Regions from separate parts of the Mesorhizobium sp. M0030 genome, predicted to be linked through region 1. Evidence: riboswitches for the same ligand, from Rfam matches in the RefSeq annotation. Region 1 holds a riboswitch; the other holds the start of a gene.
What was found. A riboswitch is a leader RNA that binds a small molecule or an ion and turns the genes downstream of it on or off. The one in region 1 is predicted to bind cobalamin.

Region 1 (4,289 bases):
GTGTTTCGGCTGGCGCAAGCAACCCGAAATCGAGCAGTCGGGCAACGAAGCTTTCGAGGTCGGCCAGGCTTATTTTTGCGGCGCCCGCGGCAGCTCCGACCAGCGCTTCAGTGGCGACGCCGGACGACAAAGCCTGCCAGACCCGGCTGCCGGAATCGGAAAAGCCGAAATACTTACCGTTCGAAAGATCGAGAACGACGGCTTCGCCATCGAATGATTCGAAAACGATGTCCTTGCTTGCGACCGCGTAGACCCGCTGTTGCATCGCTCTGTCCCCCGTTCCATGCGCCCATGAAGGGATGCGCCGGTTTCACGGTCTGCCCAGCCCTTCCTAAGTGCGTCTAAATCACTCGGCCTATGCTTGGCAAGACAAAGACCCGCGAACACAACGCTTGCGTCGGCGACCGTTGCGGCGAAGTCGACCGGCTCAAGCCTCGATTTCGAGCGCCGACAACGGTTTCGAGCAGCAGGCAAGGATAAAACCGTCGTCGATCTCGTGGTCGAGGATGCCGCCATTGTGGCTCATCTCGACAGCGCCGGAGACCTTCTTCACCTTGCAGGTGCCGCACAGGCCGAACTCGCAGGCAGCGGGTATCCGCACGCCCGAGCTGCGCGCCGTCTGCAGCACGGTCTGGCCGGCGACGCAGCCGGCGTCGACCTCCGAAAGCGAGAAGCGGATCGGCGTCACGGCTTCGACAGGTGCAGCGATGCCGTCCTCGACCGGGGAGGCAAACGGCGCCGGAATTTCCTCCACCACAGGCGCGGCAAAGCTCTCCTGATGGTATTTCGTCATGTCGAAGCCGGCGGCATCCAGCATGCCGCGCACGGCGCGCATGAACGGATCGGGGCCGCAGCAGAAGATTTCGCGCTCGCGGAAGTCCGGAGCCAGCAAGGGCAGCCGGATCGCATCGATGCGGCCCATATGGCCGTACCAGCCTTCGCGGCTGGAACGTTCCTCGATCATGAAGCCGAGCGACAGGCCGGGCATATGGCCGCCGAGCAGTTCGAGTTCCTTGCGGAAGATGATCTCTTCGGCACGCCGCGCGCAGTTGACGAAACCGACATCGGTCCATGGCGCGCAGTCGTTCAGCCAGCGCAGCATCGACATCATCGGCGTCACGCCGGAGCCGGCGGAAATGAACAGGTATTTGGCCGCCGGGTGGCTGTGCAACGAGAAGTCGCCGGCCGGTCCGTAGGCCTTGACATGCGAACCGGGCACCAGATGGTCGAACATCCAGCGCGTGCCGATGCTGCCGGCCTGCGCCTTGATCGTCACCGCGATCGAAAACGGCCGCGATGGCGACGACGACAGCGTGTAGGTGCGCATCAGCGGCCCGTCCGGTGTCGGCAGTTCCAGCGTCAGGAACTGGCCCGGCTTGTAGCGGAACCAGGTCTGGTTGTCGGAGCGGAAGGTGAAGGTCTTGACGTCGGGCGCCTCGTCGCTGACGCCGATCACTTCCAGCACCTGCAGCCTATCGTTCCACGGCGCCATCTGGTCAAGATGGCGATACAGCCCAAGATCCGTCATCGCATTCATCCTCTGGTCCCTCTTCGCCTGCTCCAGCTCACGCGACGCTGCGTAGCGCCGGCCGGCCGCCTTCGGCAAGGCGCGGGCCGATGAAGGCCGCGTACCATTCGACGAACTGGATCACGCCGCCCTCGTGCAGCTCCGAATAGGGGCCGGGCTCATAGGCCGGAGACAGGATGCCAAAGGCGTTTTCCTCGACGATGCGGCGGTCCTGGTCGTTGGTCTCGGTCCAGACATGGGTGAGCTCCTCAAGGTTGTAGTCGACCCCCTCGACCGCATCCTTGTGCACCAGCCACTTGGTCGTCACCGCGGTTTCGGTGGCGCTGATCGGCAGCACCCGGAAGGTGACCGCATGGTCGATCAGTATGTGGTTCCAGGTCGTCGGATAGTGGTAGTGCATCAAGGTGCCGATGCGGTCGGCGGCAACAGTGTCGGACAGGTTCTTCGTCACCGCGCGCTTTCCCGACATCGTGTAGCTGACGGCATCGCGCAGCAGCGGCGCGCGGGTGGCGCGGTATTGCCCGGCCGGATCGATGCGGAACTTGCTCGGCAGGCCCGCCGCCTCGCATTTCGCCCAGTGCGCCAGCATCTCCGGATCGCTGTCGGCGCCCTGCACGCCGGTCACCGTCGGCGCTTCGGGGAATGTCTTGCACAGCTCTGGATGATTGCCGGCGCAGTGATAGCATTCGCGGTTGTTTTCCCAGACCAGCTTCCAGTTGCCCTTCTCGATGATGGTGCTCTCGAAGGCGACCTTGGCTTCATTCAGCCGGTGCGGCTTGAGGTAGGGCTCTATCATGGCGCGCATCGGGGCAAAGTCGGCAGGTTCTTTTGCCAGGCAGATGAAGATGTAGCCGCCGACGCTCTCGCAGGCGACGGGCTTCAGGCCGAACTGGCTCTTGTCGAAACCGTCGGCCATCTGGCGGGCAAACAGCAGCCGGCCGTCAAGCTCGTAGGTCCACTGGTGATAGGGGCAGACAAGCTTTGCCGCCATGCCCTTCTCAGTGTTGCAGACACGGCTGCCGCGATGGCGGCAGGAATTGTGAAAGGCGTTGATGTTGCCCTTCTGGTCGCGGACCAGCACCACCGGATAATCGCCGATCTGCACGGTGATATAGCTGCCGGGCTTCGGCAGTTCGCAATCATGGCCGATGAACAGCCAGTCGCGATACCAGATAAGCTCCATGTCGAGCTTGAAATAGTCCGGGTCGGTGTAGAAGGGCTGTTCCAGCGAAAAGCCTTGCTTGCGGCCGTTCAGGAGCCTCAACATGTCGTTGCGCGTATCCATAGTTCTGTCCTCGTGGTTTAAGGACTGAACTTGGTGGTGATGGAGGAAGGATCGGACGCAGGCCGGCGCGGCGCCGGACATGCACTATCCACCTCTTGACCGCCCACCGCGATCAGTCGAGTCTATGCATCTCGGGCTGGTTTCCGGGCTTTGGAGTTGTCCTTGCGGACCATCGCGACACCTTCCCAGGCTGCTGCCCAGTGGTCTCCCGTTGCGACTTCAACTCCACCACCGTTGCGGGGGCAGCGCCGGATTCTGACCGGCTTCCCAATTCTCCGCTGCGTCGTCACGAAGCGGCACCTGAGATGCGATCATCTAATCACGGCAGCGATCGCGACGTCGGCATGAAAGCGACATCATATCCATGCGGCGCGACACGCGCGGCATACGCCCCGCCGACCACCGAAGGGCTGAGATCCTGTCTTGCGGCGCTATCATCGCCGTTTCGAATCGCTGCGGATCCAGTTCCGATCGGGGGCAAAAAGGGCTCAACGGTATCGAAAAGTTACTATTAGCAATCTCTAATCGAACCGAACGGTTCGTTTCTGTTGACAATGCGTGCAGGACGGTGTGAACGACGGCCCGGAAACCGACACCGGAGCGAACCACTCGGTTCGACATAAGCAACTGAAAACAATGCGATAAATGACCATAGAGGAACTTCCTGGCACAATTTCAAGGTGCAGGACCGTGGTCCACACGGAACAACTTCGTGATTGGCAACCAGCCTATGGCTTTCCCACATCGGGGCTGTCCGAACGACGCGAATTCCTCCCAAGACACGCCGCTAGACGGACAGACAAACTGGAGTACTAAAAATGAAAAAGATCATCCTCACTGCCGCAGCCGTTTTGGCGATCACCGGCAGCGCCTTCGCCGGTAGCGACAATTACGGTTCCAATGGTGCGAACCAGCCAGCCGTCTCGGTCGACAGCTCGTATACGGCTTCCATTCAGAAGCCGGCGCACGCTGACAAGCAGCCTGTCGTTCAGGGCGCCGACCGCGACCTCTACGGCAATCGCTGATCCCGACCAAAGAAGGGCGGCTAACCCGTCGCTCTCGGGATCCCAAAAAATTCAGGAGTATTGAAATGAAAAAGATCATCCTTGCTGCCGCCGCCGTTTTGGCCATCTCCGGCAGCGCTTTCGCCGGCAGCGACAACTACGGTTCGAACGGCGCCAACCAGCCTGCGATTACGTCGACCGATAGTGGCCATACGGCTTCGGTTGAGAAGTCGGCTCCAGCCGAGCAGGCGCCTGCCCACGGTGCCGACCGTAACCTTTTCGGCCGCTAAAAGCCGGTTTCCAGCACGTGGCGGGCTTATCCGCTGCAGCTGGCGGCATCAGAAAAATTCAGGAGACTAAAATGAAGAAGATCGTTCTTGCCACCGCAGCCGTTCTGGCTGTTTCGAGCGCTGCCTTTGCCGGCAGCGACAATTATGGCTCCAATGGCGCCAACCAGCCGGCCGCTGCCGTC
Region 2 (4,289 bases), on a different contig from region 1:
CGCCCATCGTGTGCCAGACGACGCGGTCGCCAAACGCCGCGAAGGCATCCTTCTCGCCGGTGTGCCATTTGCCCTTGATGAACTGGACGATTCCGACGCGCTTGCCATAGCCGAGCATGCGTAGCGCCAGCCCGAAGGCAGCCGTGGTCTTGCCCTTGCCGGGTCCGGTGTTGACGATCAGCAGCCCCTTCTCGACCGTCTTTTCCGCGACCTCGGCGTCCTGCACCGCCTTGCGCTTGGCCATCTTGGCGCGATGGCGCTCTTCATCTTTTGCGTCGATAACGGTCATCTCATTTCACCTTGAGCGGCAGCCCCGCCACCATCAGAAGCACCATATCAGCTACCACCGCGATCTGCTGGTTGAGCCTGCCGGCGGCATCGCGGAACCGGCGTGCCAGCGCATTGTCGGGCACAATGCCTTGTCCGACTTCGTTGGAGACCACGAACCACGGCCCGCGCGGCCGCGAAAGCACATCGGCCAGCCGCCGGCACTCCCCCTCTAGATCATGATCGGCCAGCATATGATTGGTCAGCCAAAGCGTCAGGCAGTCGACAAGCACCGGCTGGTTGTCCGGCAATGCCTCGAGCGCACCGGCAAGATCAAGCGGGGCATCGATGGTCGCCCATCCCTCGCCGCGGCGCGAGCGGTGTTGCGCGATGCGCTCGCGCATTTCGCCGTCATAGGCTTGCGCGGTGGCGATATAGGCCCATGGCGGCGGCAACGCCGTCGCCAAAGTTTCGGCATGCGCGCTCTTGCCGGAGCGCGCACCGCCGATGATGAAGGTCAAACTGCGATCAGGCAAAGCTGTCGCGCAGGCTGGTCGCGGTGCCGGTGAAGCGCGAGTGCACTATGCCGACAACTGCGCCGAGCACCAGCCAGAACACCAGATTGGTCAGCGTCACCGCCACCACGAACTGATGATGCAGGCCCTCCGGGATCGGCGTTACGAAACTGTCAGGCTGCGGCGCGCCGACAATATGCGGGGCGACGATCAGGACGACGGCGAGCACGGTCAGGGGCGCCGACGTGCGGAAGGTGATAAGGGCAAGACCGATCGCCGTTGTCATCACCGTTGCCCACCACCAGATCTGGCGCTGCATGAGATCGGCCGCCGGCATTGCCGGCAGTTCCGGCGGCAGGCCGAGGCCCGGCGCCAGCGTGAACACGGCAAAGCCGGCCAAGCCCCAGAACACGCCCTGGCGCCAGCTGCCGATGCCGCCGGCGAACTCGGAAACCGCCACCAGGACCAGCGCGAAGCCGATGCCGGTGACGATATTGGCGACGACACTGAAGGCGAAACGCTCGAAGCCGTCGGCCGGCGCCCAGCCTTCGTCCTCCGCCGGCGCGGCTGCTTCAGCCGGTGCTGCGCTGCTCACCGCATTTTCCGCCGGCGCGGCGGTGCTCATGGCATCGGTGTCCGCAGCGTTGGCGGCGGGCGCCGCGGCATGCTGATGCTCATGGCCGCCACCAGCCTTTTCGTAGACCTCCGCCTTGAGGATCAGCGGCACGGTGGCGTAGGCCTGCATGCAGGCGAGAGCGACACCCGCCACGAGCCCTGCGATCGCCGCGATGAACACGACGTTGCGAAACAGGTTCATGATGTCAGATCCTCGTCAGTGGCAGGGAAACGCCATCGAATGGCGATAGTCGTGCGCCGCATTGTGGACCGCATCGATATGCGAGAAACCGACAACGCCGACGACGAAAATGCCCAGAAACGCGCTAAGCACGAGCTGCATGAAGCGCGACTGCGAGGAGACGGATGCGCCGAGGGAGACGGAAGCGGTATTCATATCTTGTCCTTTCGCCCTCCACCCGAGGGCATCGAAGTCAGTTCCCTGTCGCCGGCAGGTCTCCTGGCTCGCGGATCAGCGCCCTTCCCCACCTTCCCGAGGAAAAATCCTCAGTGGCTTGGAGAGGACTACCGCACACAGTTGCGGGGGCAGCCACGGCATTGGGCAACAAGTCAGCCCTCACCGCATTCCCTCTTGGTCCCTAACGGAACCGACGACATGCATGACTATAGGCTGAAACGGCCGCATCCGGCAAACCAAATTCCGCCGGCCAACAGCGCGAATGCGCCATGCGGCGTTACGGGTTCAACGCGGTGATCCGCTCGGCAACCAGCCGCTGCAGCCGCCACAGATGGCGATCGTGAATGCCGCGCTCTTCAAGGTTTTTCACCGTGTTGTAGAGATAGTCGGCGCCCGATCCCCAGTGCCCGCAGGACGTGGCCAGCCTTTCGACGATCTTGCCTTCGTCGAGCGGGCCGGAATAGGTCAGGCCGTTGCGGTTGATCACGAAGGCCAATGCCCTGAGCGGTCCGGCCTCGCTTGCAAGCTTCAGCATGCGCGGCCGGTAGCTTGTCGGCTTCAGCGTGACTTCGCGCCGGAAAAGCCGGCCCAACTGCTCGCGCCGGTTATTGTCGGTCAGCCGAAAGGCGACGCCCTTGCATTGTCCGCCACGGTCCAGCGCCATCATCAGGCCGGGGCTGACCTTGGTGCCGCGCCAGCGCGTCATGTTCATGCAAAAGGACCGATGCCAGCCGCGCGCCAGCGCAACGCGGTCCTCGACATAATCTATTTCCGGTTTCCAGATCAGCGATCCATAGCCGAACAGCCATAGCGGTTCGCTATCCGGGAGTTCGACCTGCAATTCATCCAGAAGCGCGTCATAGTCGGCTTCATCGAGATGCATCGCGTCCGGATCAGGCCCGGGGTCCCTGATCTCGCGCCAGCAGCGCGCGACCAGCTCCGGCGTAAGCGACATCTGTCGTGCGGCCACGTCCGAATCCCCCCAATTCCGAATGTCCCATGTCCACGACATGATTATGCGCCGCGCCTGCAACCGGCAATGCGGCACTCTGATTGACAAACGATTTGCCGGGGTGTCGGCTGACGCTTCATAGGAAGCCAGCCATGCATCCCAACCCGAGCGAGCGCGACCCCTATAACGGCCTGAGCCGGGCCGAACCGACGCTACCGTCATCGGCCTATTGGGATAGCGAGGCTTACCAGCGCGATCTCGAGGCCATCTGGTACAAAAGCTGGCTGCTCGTCTGCCGCGAGGCCGATCTTGCCCAGCCTTTGGCATTCAGGACATTCCGCGTCGGCACGCAGGAAATCGTCGTGCTGCGCGACGACACCGGCGAGTTGCGCGCCTTCCACAACACCTGCCGGCATCGCGGCTCGCAGCTTTGCCAGGAAAGCGAGGGCCGGCTGAAAGCGCGGCTCATCACTTGCCCCTACCATGCCTGGTCCTACTCGCTGCGCGGCGATCTCGTGCGCGTTCCCTCGAAATCGCTGCCAGATGGTTTCGACAAGGCAGATCATCCGCTCTACCGGGTGGCGCTGTCGGTGTGGCGCGGCTTTGTCTTTGTGAACCTTCAGCAGGCGACGGCCGGCTCCGCCGAGACCTCCTTCGATCCCGCATCCGGCGACCTCGCCAACTGGCCGCTGGAAACGCTGGTATCAGGCCATGTCCTGCGCAAGGTGATGAACTGCAACTGGAAAATCTTCTGGGAGAACTTCAACGAGTGCCTGCATTGCCCAGGCGTCCACAAGGACCTGTCTCGGCTGGTGCCGATATACGGCCGCGGCCTGATGAGCCGGCACGACGACCCCGACTGGGTCCGCCATGCCGACAATGACGCACCGGAGTTTTCGGGTGGCCTGCGCGCCGGCGCCGAGACCTGGTCGCGCGACGGACATGCCCATGGCCCGGTCTTCCCGGGCCTGACGCCAGCCGAGCGTGCGGCCGGACAGACCTATGCCACCAGCCTGCCCTCGATGTTCATCGTCGGCCATGTCGATTATGTCAGGACGGTGCGACTGATGCCGCTCGGTCCCGAACAGACCGAACTCACCGCCGAATGGCTGTTCGCGCCCGAGGCGCTGGCTGAGACGGACATCGACAATGTCGTCGCCTTCGGCACCCAGGTGCTGGAGGAGGATGCCGCGATCTGCGAGATCAACCAGAAAGGCCTGCGCTCCATGCGTCACGCGGCCGGCGTGCTGATGCCGGAGGAGTACGATCTGCACCGCTTCCACAACTGGGTGCGCGAGCGGCATGCAGCGCTTGAGGCAACCGCCTGATCGGCGACTAAAGCGACTTCGGCAGATAGCGCCAGGTGATAAAGCCGCAAACAGCGGCCAGAATGCCCAGCGTCACGAACACCGAGCCGAGGCCGAAAAACGCCAGCACCACCGAATAGACCAGCGGCGGCGTCAGCTCGGAAAAGTCGAGATAGGTGCGGTAGACCGCGGCCATCTGCGCCCGCTCATAGGAC

Region 2: it holds a riboswitch for cobalamin, as region 1 does, so the genes downstream of both, NKJ80_RS27985 (CbtB domain-containing protein) here and NKJ80_RS02110 (aromatic ring-hydroxylating oxygenase subunit alpha) in region 1, are expected to answer to the same signal.

What each region holds. Positions count from the first base shown of each region.
Region 1 is NZ_JAMYVE010000001.1:454,325-458,613, forward strand. Features, by position in the region: gene NKJ80_RS02100 (PqqD family protein) at 1-265, opposite strand, end outside; gene NKJ80_RS02105 (FAD-binding oxidoreductase) at 428-1,528, opposite strand; gene NKJ80_RS02110 (aromatic ring-hydroxylating oxygenase subunit alpha) at 1,566-2,813, opposite strand; cobalamin riboswitch at 2,931-3,132, opposite strand; gene NKJ80_RS02115 (DUF680 domain-containing protein) at 3,632-3,838, shown strand; gene NKJ80_RS02120 (DUF680 domain-containing protein) at 3,904-4,107, shown strand; gene NKJ80_RS02125 (DUF680 domain-containing protein) at 4,179-4,289, shown strand, end outside.
Region 2 is NZ_JAMYVE010000018.1:507-4,795, forward strand. Features, by position in the region: gene cobO (cob(I)yrinic acid a,c-diamide adenosyltransferase) at 1-289, opposite strand, end outside; gene cobU (bifunctional adenosylcobinamide kinase/adenosylcobinamide-phosphate guanylyltransferase) at 291-803, opposite strand; gene NKJ80_RS27980 (CbtA family protein) at 796-1,599, opposite strand; gene NKJ80_RS27985 (CbtB domain-containing protein) at 1,615-1,794, opposite strand; cobalamin riboswitch at 1,831-2,025, opposite strand; gene NKJ80_RS27990 (gamma-glutamylcyclotransferase) at 2,093-2,785, opposite strand; gene NKJ80_RS27995 (aromatic ring-hydroxylating oxygenase subunit alpha) at 2,920-4,095, shown strand; gene NKJ80_RS28000 (MFS transporter) at 4,103-4,289, opposite strand, start outside.